One region of the Kosakonia radicincitans DSM 16656 genome, then DNA from elsewhere that is predicted to be linked to it. Evidence: predicted binding sites of a transcription regulator. Region 1 holds the regulator's gene; each other region holds the start of a gene.

What was found. The regulator PurR, encoded in region 1, represses purine synthesis genes. The targets are predictions, from matches to a motif close to CANGCAAACGTTTGCNTG.
Region 2: a site for PurR is predicted at 2,607-2,624, ahead of purL (phosphoribosylformylglycinamidine synthase). Genes of this name have one in related genera too.
Region 3: a site for PurR is predicted at 2,932-2,949, ahead of purT (formate-dependent phosphoribosylglycinamide formyltransferase). Genes of this name have one in related genera too.

The regions. Positions count from the first base shown of each region.
Region 1 is NZ_CP018016.1:3,122,635-3,127,445, forward strand. Features, by position in the region: gene Y71_RS14920 (C40 family peptidase) at 1-97, shown strand, start outside; gene sodB (superoxide dismutase [Fe]) at 221-802, shown strand; gene Y71_RS14930 (MFS transporter) at 833-2,002, opposite strand; gene cydH (cytochrome bd-I oxidase subunit CydH) at 2,167-2,256, opposite strand; gene purR (HTH-type transcriptional repressor PurR) at 2,556-3,581, shown strand; gene punR (DNA-binding transcriptional activator PunR) at 3,601-4,512, opposite strand; gene punC (purine nucleoside transporter PunC) at 4,623-4,811, shown strand, end outside.
Region 2 is NZ_CP018016.1:1,364,647-1,369,457, forward strand. Features, by position in the region: gene yfhb (phosphatidylglycerophosphatase C) at 1-265, shown strand, start outside; gene tadA (tRNA adenosine(34) deaminase TadA) at 357-842, shown strand; gene mltF (membrane-bound lytic murein transglycosylase MltF) at 882-2,441, opposite strand; gene purL (phosphoribosylformylglycinamidine synthase) at 2,710-4,811, shown strand, end outside.
Region 3 is NZ_CP018016.1:2,201,311-2,206,121, forward strand. Features, by position in the region: gene edd (phosphogluconate dehydratase) at 1-964, shown strand, start outside; gene kdgA (bifunctional 4-hydroxy-2-oxoglutarate aldolase/2-dehydro-3-deoxy-phosphogluconate aldolase) at 1,002-1,643, shown strand; gene purT (formate-dependent phosphoribosylglycinamide formyltransferase) at 1,714-2,892, opposite strand; gene Y71_RS10790 (YebG family protein) at 3,026-3,364, shown strand; gene yebF (protein YebF) at 3,428-3,778, shown strand; gene Y71_RS10800 (tellurite resistance TerB family protein) at 3,869-4,525, shown strand; gene ptrB (oligopeptidase B) at 4,609-4,811, shown strand, end outside.

The DNA of each region.
Region 1 (4,811 bases):
CGGCCAGGATATTCAGGTCACTTCCCTGAGCGAAGACTACTGGCAGCGCCATTACGTCGGCGCTCGCCGCGTCGTTACGCCGAAAACCATTCGTTGATCCCATCGCCTGTCGTCATTGCGACAGGCGATGTTCTCTTTTTCCCGTCCCCGCGATTTGTTACTCTAAGCCTCACACTCAATAGGGTTATTGGGTGTATTAAAATAATGAAGGAGAGTAGCAATGTCGTTCGAATTACCTGCATTACCGTATGCAAAAGACGCCCTGATGCCGCATATCTCAGCCGAAACGCTGGAGTATCACTATGGTAAGCACCATCAGACTTATGTCACTAACCTCAACAACCTGATCAAAGGCACCGCCTTCGAAGGCAAAACGCTGGAAGAGATCGTTAAGCACAGCGAAGGTGGCGTGTTCAATAACGCCGCTCAGGTCTGGAACCACACCTTTTACTGGAATTGCCTCGCGCCGCACGCTGGTGGTGAGCCGACTGGCGAACTGGCCGCTGCGATTGCTAAAGCCTTTGGCGGCTTTGCGGAGTTCAAAGCGCAGTTTACCGATGCCGCAGTGAAGAACTTTGGTTCAGGCTGGACATGGCTGGTGAAAAAAGCGGATGGCGGGTTGGCGATTGTCTCAACGTCCAATGCGGGAACCCCGCTGACGACGGATGCGACACCGTTGCTGACTGTCGATGTCTGGGAACATGCTTATTACATTGACTACCGCAACGCCCGTCCGAACTACCTTGAACACTTCTGGGCGCTGGTCAACTGGGCCTTCGTGGCGAAGAATTTCGCCGCATAAAACAAAGGAGGGGCATTGCCCCTCCTCTTTTTACTCGACTGCCGCACAGGCTCGTTCCGGCCGGGAGCGCCCGGAAAACAGCACCACCATCAGCCCAAGCCCCGCAATAATCGCCCCCATCACCGGGACAAAATCATATCCCAGGCCGCCGGAGATCACCGCGCCGCCCGCAGCCGCACCGAGTGCGTTACCGAGGTTAAAGGCACCAATGTTCACTGAAGAAGAGAGTCCTGGCGCTTCATGTGCGACGCGCATTACACGCATTTGCAGCGGCGGAACCACAGCAAAGGTCGCTGCGCCCCAGACCACCATGCTGATAGCCGCGCCTACTTCGCTGCGGGCCAGGAACGGAATAGCCAGCATGATGGCAATCAGCAGGATAAGAAAACCTTTCAGCGTACCGGTTACCGAACGATCCGCCAGTTTGCCGCCAAGGTAGTTGCCAATCGAGAAACCGACGCCAATCAGCACCAACATCCCGGTAACAAACACCGGCGTAGCATCAGTAATGGTGCGCAGCACCGGCGAAATATAGGTATAAAGCGTGAACATCGCGCCCGCGCCGAGCACCGTCGTCAGCAGTGCCGACAGCACCTGTGGACGAACCAGCACGGACAACTCTTTGCGTACATCCGGACGTTCGCCCGTTCCGCCGCCAGGCAGTGAAAAGTAGAGGCTCAGCATGGCAACCAGACCCAGCACGGCGGTCGCCATAAACGACATGCGCCAGCCGATGGTTTCACCCAGCCAGGTTGCAGCAGGCACACCGCCAATATTGGCGATAGTCAGCCCCATAAACATGGTGGCGACGGCGCTGGCTTGTTTCTCTTTTGCCACCACGCTTGCGGCAACAACCGATCCCAGACCAAAGAAGGCGCCGTGGTTGAGGCTGGTAACGATGCGCGCCAGCATTAAGGTGGTGTAGTCCGGCGCGATTGCCGACAGCACATTACCCAGCGTAAAGATCGCCATCAGGAAGATCAGCGCGTTACGTCTGCCACGGTGCGACAGCAGCAGCGTCATCAGCGGCGCCCCCACCATCACGCCAATCGCATAAGCGCTAATCAACATCCCCGCCGCCGGAATGGAAACATCGACGCCACGGGCAATAACGGGCAGCAATCCCATCGGGGAGAACTCCGTTGTACCTATCCCAAAGGCGCCAATCGCCAGGGCAAGCAGAGGGAAATTTACTTTCATCGTTTGACTCCGAAAAAGCCGTGTCGGTTGGAGACACTGTCGCAGAAGTCAAAAGTATGACAGCAATCACAAAAAACAGAAGTTAGCAGAATGACAAAAGATTATTGCAGAAGTGATAACAATGGCGGGGAAAGCCGAGGGAGAAGGCTCTCCCTCGTGCCAGATCAATGCAGCGCGGCGGTCAGCCCACCGAAAACAATCAGGCTCAGAACAATGACGGTAGTGACCAAAGAATACTTCAGATCGGTGCTCATCAATTTTTCTCCATTTTCATTTCCCCACAAAAAGTGAGTTTGCGCATTTTTGCACAAATAATCATAAAAATCTTGCAGGAATTAGGAGGAGATATGTTTTAGCGCTTCCCCTTTTGCTCAAGATAAGACAAAATTCGACGCTAAATTTATTAGCGTACCGGCCATTGACTCCCCTCCTGACGTTTAGTGTCTTTTTCCCGGCGTACCGCACTCACTTTGCTGGGGTTCAGGGTGATGGAAGGCAAACGTTTACCTTAAGTATTATCAGGAGCTTATGATATGGTCTGGAGTGATTTCTGATGGCAACGATTAAAGACGTCGCGAAACGAGCAAACGTTTCCACTACAACCGTATCACATGTAATTAACAAAACGCGCTTCGTCGCTGAAGAGACTCGCAATGCCGTATGGGCGGCGATTAAAGAGTTACATTACTCCCCCAGCGCTGTGGCACGTAGCCTGAAGGTCAATCACACCAAATCGATCGGTTTACTGGCCACAAGCAGCGAAGCCGCCTATTTTGCCGAGATCATCGAAGCCGTAGAGAAAAAATGCTTCCAGAAAGGCTACACCTTGATCCTCGGCAACGCCTGGAACAGCCTTGAGAAACAGCGCGCCTACCTGTCGATGATGGCGCAAAAACGTGTCGATGGCCTGCTGGTGATGTGCTCCGAATACCCGGAGTCGCTGCTGAGCATGCTGGAAGAGTACCGTAATATCCCAATGGTGGTGATGGACTGGGGCGAGGCGAAAGCCGATTTTACCGATTCGGTCATTGATAATGCTTTTGAAGGCGGCTATATGGCTGGCCGCTATCTGATTGAGCGCGGACATCGCGATATCGGCGTCATTCCAGGCCCGCTGGAGCGCAACACCGGCGCAGGCCGCCTCGCCGGTTTTATGAAAGCGATGGAAGAGGCGATCATTACCGTACCGGAAAACTGGATCGTGCAGGGCGACTTTGAACCGGAATCGGGTTACCGGGCGATGCAGCAAATCCTCAACCAGTCCCACCGCCCTACTGCCGTGTTCTGCGGCGGCGATATTATGGCGATGGGTGCGCTCTGCGCGGCGGATGAGATGGGGCTGCGCGTTCCCCAGGATATTTCGCTGATCGGCTATGACAATGTGCGTAATTCCCGCTACTTTACGCCCGCACTGACCACCATCCATCAGCCGAAAGATTCGCTGGGCGAAACGGCGTTTACCATGTTGCTCGATCGTATCGTCAACAAGCGCGAAGAGTCGCAGTCCATTGAAGTCCATCCGCGTCTGATCGAGCGTCGTTCGGTGGCGGATGGTCCGTTCCGCGACTACCGCCGTTAATCACGCCCTGCGGGGGCCGCTACTCCGGCTCCCGCAACCATTCGCTGTTCAGCGTCTCACTGTCCCCCAGATACTCCAGCAGCCAGTTCAACGCCGGTGATGCGTCATTTTGTTGCCATGTCAGGCAGCAGGCCGCATCCGGAAACGGGTTCTCCAGTTCCAGCGCCACCCAGTCGCCGCTGTCCAGCCGCGGACGCGCGAAATGCGCGGGCACCATCCCCACACACAGCCCGGCAGAAAGGCAGGCTTCTGAAGCGGACCAGTCCGGCACGATTACCCGCTTCTGGTTATCCAGCAGCCAGGTAATACGTTTTGGCAACGAGCGCGACGTATCTTCCTGGATCAACGAAGGCCAGTTGCGCAACGTTTCATCGCTTAGCGGGCCGGGCATTGATGCCAGCGGATGGCGGCTGGAGACCACGCATTTCCAGCTCAGCATGCCCATATCACGAAACGCGTACCGTCCACCGACCGGGATCGCCTGGGTCGCGCCAATCGCCACCTCAACGCGGCCATCTGCCAGCGCATCCCAGACACCGTTGAACACCTCCTGGTAAACCTGTAACTCGACATCGTTAAAATGTCGGTAGAAATCGACGATCAGTTGCCGTGTTCGTGCCGGTTTCACAATGTTATCCACGGCAATCGCCAGTTGGCCGCGCCAGCCGTTGGCGATCTGTTGGCACTGCTGGCGGGTGATCTGCATTTTTTTGATAACAGATCGCCCCTCTTTTAAAAACCAGCTTCCGGCGGGCGTTAACTCCACATCCCGATGACGGCGTTCAAATAACGGAACTGCCAGCCACTCTTCGAGTTGGCGCACCGTATAGCTCACCGCTGAAGGTACGCGGTGCAGCTCCTGGGCGGCACCGCTGAAACTGCCGTTGCGCGCAACAGCATCAACCACTTCGAGTGAATATTCTGACCACATAATCTGCCTGCAAAAATTTTGAAACCACTGCGCAAATATTAGCGTTTCACAAGCAGGAAAGCACTCCTTACACTCGACAGCCCTGAAGAAGCAACAAGATGAGAACTCAAATGCAACCTGGAAAAGGATTTTTAGTCTGGCTCGCGGGATTAAGCGTGCTGGGCTTTTTAGCCACCGATATGTACCTGCCCGCGTTTAGCGCGATACAACAAGATTTGCAAACCTCCCCGGCCATCGTCAGCGCCACGCTGAGTTTGTTTCTGGCAGGCTTTGCTGTCGCACAACTGGTATGGGGCCCC
Region 2 (4,811 bases), 1.8 Mb from region 1:
GCTGGTGGAGCAGGTCTATTTTGATACCCCCTGGCTGCCGCGCGTGAATCTGATTGCCAGCCAAATCAAACGGCGTAACGGCGGCTGGGTGTTAACAATGCGCTGCCTTGGCCATGAAAAGGTTGCGCAGTTAGAGCGTAAAATCGGCACGCCGCTGCGCCTGTACAGCGGCTACAGCGATAGCAAGCAGGATAACCCGCTACTCTATTTCTGCCAGCACCGCTGGCGCGTTACGCCGCGCGGTGAGCTGCAACAACTGGAGTAGTGCCTGACCGGGGCGCTGTGTATAATGCGCCCCGCCTGAATCACTGGAGTACTTCCCTTTGTCCAACCCTGAACTGAATCACGAGTACTGGATGCGCTATGCGCTGACGCTGGCAAAGCGAGCCTGGGATGAGGGCGAAGTCCCCGTTGGCGCGGTACTGGTTTATAACGACCAGGTGATCGGCGAAGGCTGGAACCGGCCGATTGGCCGCCACGATCCGACCGCCCATGCTGAAATCATGGCGCTACGCCAGGGCGGGCTGGTGCTGCAAAATTATCGTCTGATCGATACTACGTTATATGTCACGCTGGAGCCGTGCGTGATGTGCGCCGGTGCCATGGTGCATAGCCGCATCGGGCGGCTGGTGTTTGGCGCGCGCGATGCCAAAACGGGCGCAGCGGGATCGCTGTTGGATGTGCTGCATCATCCGGGTATGAATCACCGGATTGAAATGGAAGAGGGTGTGTTGCGCGACGAGTGTGCGGCTATGCTGAGCGACTTTTTCCGCCAGCGCCGGATAGAGAAAAAAGCGCTGAAGAAATCGCCGCCGGACTCGCCAAATCTCCAGGCCGGATAAGGCGAAGCTGCCGTCCGGCAATTCACGCCGACCGAAAAACTAGCGATTGACTTTAAGCGGATTTTTTACCAGCGCTTCGGGCACCAGTAACGGGTTACGCGGGAAGGCATCGTTGGCCGTCAGCGCGCTGAAGGGCATCACGCCGTAATCCGGGCGATTAAGTTCATCTGTCGAAACTGCCGGATAACTCTGCGCCAGTTGCAGGGCTTTGGCGGCTACTTTCTCTTTTTCCAGCAGATAACCCACCAGGCTAATTTCGTACTTACGAATATTTTCCACATAAGCATAAGCTTCATGACCACGGGCGTAACCGTAAGTCAGCTTACTGTAATAAGGTTTCTGGCTCAGCAGCGGCAGCCGCTGTTTGACGTCGGCCCAGCTATCGGGATTGCCTTTGGTTTTCGCCGTCAGCGCGCGGGCATCAAGCATATGCGCGTAACCCATATTGTAGGCCGCCAGCGCAAACCAGATTTTCTCATCCTGCGGCACGCTATCCGGCACTTTGCTCATCATATCCAGCAGATAACGGGCGCCGCCGCTGATGCTTTGTTCAGCATCGGTACGATCGCTTAAGCCAAGGCTCTGCGCCGTGTTTTTGGTCAGCATCATCAGGCCGCGCACGCCGGTGGGCGAGGTGGCCTGCGAATCCCAGTGCGACTCCTGGTAAGAAATGGCCGCCAGCAACCGCCAGTCGATCTCCTGCGCGTATTTTTCAAAGATCGGCTGAAGATCGGGCAATACGCTGTCCACTGCGCGCAGGAAAGTGCGCGTATCCACATAGTCAAAATCGTCGCCGTGGCCGAGGTATTTCTCTTCCAGCCGGGCGAGCGTGCCGTCTTCATTCATATTGTTGAAGAAGTCGAGCATCGCCGCTGACAGCGTATTATCGTCGTCACGCTTGCTGAACCAGGTCACCGGCTGTTCATCGGTGATATCCAGCGCGACGGCCAGTTCCGGATGAACGCGCTGGAACAGGCTGATTGCCACTGAATCGGCCACGGTATAACTCAGTTTGCCCTCGACAACCTGTTCTAACAGCGCTGTCGTGCCCAGTTTTTCGTCCACTTTCCAGCTTAAATCCGGGTACTTTTTCTCTTTAAGTTCGCGCAGATCATCCAGCGCAACGTGGCCGGGGGCGATGGTTAATTGATCGGCGGTGATCGATTGCAGAGAGCGCGGACGATAGCTGCCTACCCGATAAACCAGTTGCTGCGAAACCGAGTAGTAGACCGGACCGGTCTGGTAGTTCTTGATTCGTTCGCTGTTATAGACAAGGCCAGCAGCAAGCATATCGGCGTCATCATTATCGAGATCGTCGAAAAGCTGGCTGATGTTCTGCCGTACGGTCACTTTCAGTTTGACGCCGAGGTAATCGGCAAAATGCTGTGCCAGATCGTAATCCAGCCCGGAGGTTTTCCCGTCAATGACGGCATAGCTCAGCGGACTGGAAAGCGTACTGATGCGCAATTCCCCGCGTGCTTTGATCGCCGCGATGCGATTGTCGGCTTTACCGAACCAGGGAATGGAAGGCCACAGGGCCGCTGCCAGCAGCAGGGTGACAATGCCGATGAGCAGATAATTAATCTTAAATTTTTTCAATTAGTTAATTCTCTGCGCAGTGCTTTGCTTCAGAATATTTTTTACCGTGGTAACAACAGGGTTTGTCGGTGATTGAGCGGCATTTTGCGCAACAAAACGCCAGTTGGCAACTAATTAGAGCAGTCGGCGACAGCTATTGTTAAAAAATCAGACGTGGTTTATTTCGACGCAAACGGTTTCGTCGCCGCGCACTATTCTCTATAATGACGCCCGTTTTCCCCCTGGTGCACACTTAAAGCGTCCCTGACGCTTCGAAGACGAGAGACTTATGATGGAAATTCTGCGTGGTTCGCCTGCATTGTCCGCTTTCCGTATCAACAAACTGCTGGCGCGTTTTCAGGCGGCCAACCTCCCGGTCAGTAATATTTATGCCGAGTATGCCCACTTTGCCGATCTGAATGAGAGCCTTACTGACGAAGAGTACGCACGGCTCCAGCGCCTGCTGAAATACGGCCCGAGCCTTGGCAGCCATACGCCGACCGGAAAATTACTGCTCGTCACGCCTCGTCCTGGCACCATCTCTCCCTGGTCTTCCAAAGCGACCGATATCGCCCACAACTGCGGACTGAATAAAATCAATCGCCTTGAGCGCGGCGTGGCGTATTACGTTGACGCGGCGGGTCTGAGCGATGCCCAGTGGAATGAGGTCGCCGCCGAACTGCATGACCGCATGATGGAGAGTGTGTTCACCTCGCAGGCGGACGCTGCGCGTCTGTTTGAGCACCATCAACCGGCACCGGTGCAGAGCGTTGATCTGCTTGGCGAAGGCCGCCAGGCGCTGATCGACGCGAACCTGCGTCTTGGCCTGGCGCTGGCGGAAGACGAAATCGATTATCTGCAGGATGCGTTCACCCGTCTGGGGCGTAACCCGAACGACATCGAGCTCTATATGTTTGCCCAGGCGAACTCCGAGCACTGCCGCCACAAAATTTTCAACGCCGACTGGGTGATTGATGGCAAGCAGCAGCCGAAGTCGCTGTTCAAAATGATTAAAAACACCTTCGAGCAAACGCCGGACTTCGTGCTGTCAGCCTACAAAGACAACGCGGCGGTCATGGAAGGTTCGGAAGTGGGGCGCTTCTTCGCCGATCGCGGGGAAGGCCGTTACGATTTCCATCAGGAACCGGCACATATCCTGATGAAAGTGGAAACCCATAACCACCCGACGGCGATTTCACCGTGGCCAGGGGCGGCGACCGGTTCCGGCGGCGAAATCCGCGATGAAGGTGCGACCGGTCGCGGCGCGAAACCGAAAGCCGGGCTGGTGGGCTTCTCCGTTTCCAATCTGCGCATCCCGGGCTTTGAACAGCCGTGGGAAGAGGATTTTGGTAAGCCAGAGCGTATCGTTACTGCGCTGGATATTATGACCGACGGCCCGCTGGGCGGCGCAGCGTTCAATAACGAATTTGGTCGTCCGGCGCTGAATGGTTACTTCCGTACCTATGAAGAGAAAGTAAACAGCCACAACGGCGAAGAGCTGCGCGGCTACCACAAACCGATCATGCTGGCGGGCGGGATCGGTAACATCCGCGCGGATCACGTACAGAAAGGCGAGATCACCGTTGGCGCGAAACTGATCGTGCTGGGTGGCCCGGCGATGAACATCGGTCTCGGCGGCGGCGCGGCGTCTTCTATGGCCTCCGGCCAGTCTGATGCGGATCTCGATTTTGCTTCCGTACAGCGTGACAACCCGGAGATGGAGCGTCGTTGCCAGGAAGTGATCGACCGCTGCTGGCAGCTGGGCGATGCCAACCCGATCCTCTTTATTCACGACGTGGGCGCGGGCGGTCTGTCGAACGCCATGCCGGAGCTGGTGAGCGATGGCGGACGCGGCGGTCGTTTCGAGCTGCGTGATATCCTCAGTGATGAGCCGGGCATGAGCCCGCTGGAAATCTGGTGTAACGAATCGCAGGAGCGCTATGTGCTGGCAGTTGCCGCCGATCAACTGGCGCTGTTTGACGAGCTTTGCCGCCGCGAACGCGCGCCGTACGCGGTAATCGGTGAAGCCACCGAAGCGCAGCACCTGACGCTGAATGACAAGCACTTTAACAACCAGCCGATCGACATGCCGCTGGATGTGCTGCTGGGTAAAACGCCGAAAATGACGCGTGACGTAGAAACCCGTCAGGCGACCGGCGATGCCTTCAATACGCAAAGCATCTCTGTGGCTGATGCGGTAAACCGCGTGCTGCATCTGCCGACCGTGGCGGAAAAAACCTTCCTCGTCACCATTGGCGACCGTACGGTGACCGGTATGGTTTCCCGCGATCAGATGGTTGGCCCGTGGCAGGTGCCGGTCGCTAACTGCGCGGTCACCACCGCCAGTCTTGACAGCTACTACGGCGAAGCGATGGCGCTGGGCGAACGTGC
Region 3 (4,811 bases), 920 kb from region 1:
TGAAAAAGTCGTAGTGAACGGTATCGTCTCGCTGCTGGCGACAGGCGGCTCCACCAACCACACTATGCACCTGGTGGCGATGGCGCGCGCAGCAGGGATCATCATCAACTGGGATGACTTCTCCGATCTTTCTGATGTGGTTCCGCTGCTGGCGCGTCTCTACCCGAATGGCCCGGCGGACATTAACCACTTCCAGGCGGCCGGCGGTGTGCCGGTGCTGATGCGTGAACTGCTGAAAGGCGGTCTGTTGCATGAAGATGTTCACACCGTGGCGGGCTTTGGCCTGACGCGCTACACCCAGGAGCCGTGGCTCAATAATGGCGAACTGGACTGGCGTGACGGCGCGGCTGCATCGCTGGATGCCGACGTCATTGCGACCATCGAACAGCCATTCTCGAAACATGGCGGCACCAAAGTGCTGAGCGGCAATCTGGGGCGCGCAGTGATGAAAACCTCGGCAGTACCGGTTGAAAATCAGGTTATTGAAGCGCCAGCGGTGATTTTTGAAAGCCAGCATGATGTTTTACCGGCCTTCGAAGCAGGCCTTCTGGACCGTGATTGCGTGGTGGTTGTTCGTCACCAAGGGCCAAAAGCGAACGGCATGCCAGAATTACATAAACTCATGCCGCCACTTGGTGTATTATTGGACCGCCGTTTCAAAATTGCATTAGTTACCGATGGACGGCTGTCAGGCGCATCAGGTAAAGTGCCGTCGGCGATCCACGTTACACCAGAAGCATACGATGGCGGATTGCTGGCGAAAGTGCGTGATGGCGATATTATCCGGGTAAACGGGCAGACAGGCGAGTTAACGCTGCTGGTTGATGACAACGAACTTGCCGCACGTCAGCCGCATATTCCTGACCTGAGCGCGATGCGCGTGGGCACAGGCCGCGAATTGTTCGGCGCGCTGCGGGAGAAACTCTCCGGTGCGGAGCAGGGCGCAACCTGTATCACTTTTTAAGACGATAAGATTTAGTTCTGGCGAGAGAAAAACTCTGATGAAAAACTGGAAAACGAGTGCAGAAGCAATTCTGAAAACAGGTCCGGTAGTGCCGGTGATTGTAGTGAACAAACTGGAACACGCTGTGCCGATGGCAAAAGCGCTGGTTGCTGGTGGCGTTCGCGTACTGGAAGTCACCCTGCGTACGGCTTGTGCAATTGATGCTATCCGCGCTATCGCAAAAGAAGTGCCCGACGCAATTATCGGTGCCGGTACGGTACTGAACCCGCAGCAACTGGCGGAAGTCACCGCTGCTGGCGCGCAGTTCGCTATCAGCCCGGGTCTGACCGAGCCGCTGCTGAAAGCCGCGACCGAAGGTACTATCCCGCTGATCCCGGGCATCAGCACCGTTTCTGAGTTGATGCTGGGCATGGACTACGGTCTGAAAGAGTTCAAATTCTTCCCGGCGGAAGCAAACGGCGGCACTAAAGCGTTGCAGGCGATTGCGGGTCCGTTCTCTCAGGTTCGTTTCTGCCCGACTGGCGGGATCTCCCCGGCTAACTACCGTGATTACCTGGCGCTGAAAAGCGTACTGTGCATCGGCGGTTCCTGGCTGGTGCCGGCAGATGCGCTGGAAGCGGGTGATTACGATCGCATCACCAAACTGGCGCGCGAAGCGGTAGAAGGCGCGAAACAGTAATCTCGCGGGCGGGTGTTTACCCGCCTTGTGCAGAAAAGCCCGGAAAGCGATGAGCGCCTCCGGGCTTTTTTTAGCCTTTAACCTGAACTGCCGCGGCGGCGGCAACTGCGCGCTCTACGGCCGTTTCGACATTTTCTGCCACAGCCAGCGCAACGCCCATGCGGCGGGAGCCGTCGATTTCAGGTTTTCCAAAAAGACGCAGTTGCACACCGGCTGCGAGCGCATTTTGCACGTTATCGAAGGTCACATTCTGGCTGCGCAGGCGCGGCAGGATCACTGCCGAAGCAGCCGGGCCGTACTGGCGGATGTCGCCAATCGGTAAACCGAGGAAAGCACGGACATGCAACGCGAACTCCGAGAGATCCTGTGAAATCAGCGTCACCATCCCGGTATCATGCGGGCGAGGAGAGACCTCGCTGAAAATCACTTCATCGCCGCAAACGAACAGCTCAACGCCAAACAGCCCATAGCCGCCCAGCGCCAGTACGACTTTGCTGGCAATCGCCTGCGCGCGTTCCAGCGCCAGCGGCGACATCTGCTGCGGCTGCCAGGATTCGCGATAATCACCCTCTTCCTGGCGGTGGCCGACCGGCGCGCAAAAATGGACGCCATCAGCGGCGCTGATGGTCAGAAGCGTGATTTCAAAATCAAAGTTGACCACGCCCTCGACAATCACCCGCCCGGCACCCGCACGACCGCCCTGTTGGGCGTATTCCCAGGCTTTCGTCAGTTGCTCTGCGCTTTTAATAAAGCTCTGGCCTTTACCGGAGGAGCTCATCACCGGTTTTACGATACAGGGCAAACCTATCTCAGCGACGGCATCGCGAAAAGCCGCTTCACTGTCGGCAAAGCGGTAGCTGGATGTCGGTAACTGCAACTCTTCCGCCGCCAGGCGACGAATGCCTTCACGGTTCATGGTCAACTTTGTGGCACGGGCGCAGGGCACCACATGCTGGCCTTGCGCTTCCAGTTCCAGCAGCGTGTCGGTGGCGATAGCTTCGATTTCTGGCACGATAAAATGCGGTTTTTCTTGCGCGACCAGCGCCTTCAGCGCATCACCATCAAGCATATTGATCACATGTGAACGGTGCGCCACATGCATGGCGGGCGCATCGGCGTAGCGATCAACCGCGATCACTTCAATGCCCAGTCGTTGACATTCAATGGCCACTTCCTTACCCAGTTCGCCAGAGCCGAGTAACATCACGCGAGTAGCTGCAGGGCGCAGCGCAGTACCTAAAAGAGTCATAGCATCTTACCGTTGGGGAAAAAAACTGGGCGCAGTATAAACGAAAACGTTTGCGTCTGTCTTTTATCCCTTGCGATGCTTTTTTCATCGCGCTACTATACTGTATAAATACACAGTTGAATGAGGCTGCATCATGGCGGTAGAAGTTAAATACGTAGTCATTCGTGAAGGTGAGGAAAAAATGTCTTTTGCCAGCAAAAAGGAAGCTGATGCTTACGATAAAATGCTCGATCTGGCGGAAGTGCTGGGCGACTGGTTAGGTACCGGCCCGGTAGCGCTGGAAGATGAGATGCGCGATCAAATGGCGCTGTGGCTTGCCGAACAGAAAGATGCGCTGAGCGGTATTCTGAAATCCGGCAAATTGCCAGGTGCTGAAGCGGAAGAACCTGCTGCAGCGGCTACTTCTGATGATGCTGAACCGACAGACGCAGTGGATATTAAAAGCGCGCAGAAGCGCGCGAAAGTCGCCTGATCTTGCGCTGCCAGCAATTTGTACCATGCTTTTGACTGGACAAGTAAGTACCAGGAGATAAGCATGAAAATAGCAGGAGTTTTTACAGGTCTGCTTTTGCTGGCAGGCAGTACCATGGCGCACGCTACAACGGATAAATCGGTAAAGTTTCCTTCTTGTGAAGGTCTTGATGCCGATGGGATCGCGGCCAGCGTTAAGCGTGACTATCTGCAAAATCGCATTGTGCGCTGGGCTGACGATCAGAAAAAACTGGGGCAGGCCGATCCGGTTGCCTGGGTGAATCCGAAAGAGATCGTCGGCAAGCGTGATAAATGGACGGTACCGCTCACGGTTCGCGGTAAAAATATGGATATTCACTACCGCGTGGCCGTCGATTGCAAAGCGGGTACGGCAGAGTACCAGCCACAGCCGTAACGCAATAATTTTCTCATCTTTTGCCGCTACAGACACTTCCTGACATCCCCCTCGCTTACTCTGGGCAACCACACATAGATAAGCGAGGGCATTATGAGCTGGTTGAATCAAATACAGTCGTTGCTGGGTTCGAAAGATAATGCGGATCCCTCATCTTCAGGCGAGCAGAGGTTACATAACCTGCTGGCGCCGGGCGCTCTGGGTGGCCTTGCCGGGCTGCTCGTTGCCAGTAAATCCTCACGTAAGTTTCTTGCTAAATACGGTACCAGCGCACTGCTGGTTGGCGGCGGCGCGGTCGCCGGTACGGTGCTGTGGAATAAATACAAAGACCGTATCCGTAACGCGCATCAGGGTGAGCCGCAATACGGTCAGCAGCAATCTCCGCTGGATGTGCGCACGGAGCGGCTGATCCTGGCCTTGGTTTTTGCGGCGAAAAGCGATGGTCATATCGACGACAAAGAACGAGCCGCTATCGAGCAGCAACTTCGTGAAGCCGGGGTGGAAGAGCAGGGGCGGCAGTTGGTTGCGCAGGCAATTGAACAACCGCTGGATCCCGCACGCCTGGCGCAGGGCGTACAGAATGAAGAAGAGGCGCTGGAACTCTGGTATCTCAGCTGTGCCGTTATCGATATCGATCACTTTATGGAACGCAGCTATCTGAATGCATTGGGAGATGCGTTACAGATCCCGCAGGCAGTTCGTGAGGAGATAGAAGAGGATATAAAGCAGCAAAAACTTACCGCTTGATTCTGATTACAGTGTGGTTTCGCTTGCATCACGCGCGGGTTTTGCCAACCTTACAAGTGTGTTAAACAAAAAAGAACAATACTATGCCGCCGAAAGCAAAACTGATCCCACACGCAATCACCACGCATGGCGATACGCGCGTTGATAACTATTACTGGCTGCGGGACGATACCCGCTCGCAGCCAGAGGTGCTTGACTATCTGCGTCAGGAAAATGATTACGGCCGCAAAATGATGTCGTCACAACAGGCGTTACAGGATGAGGTGCTGCAGGAGATCATCTCACG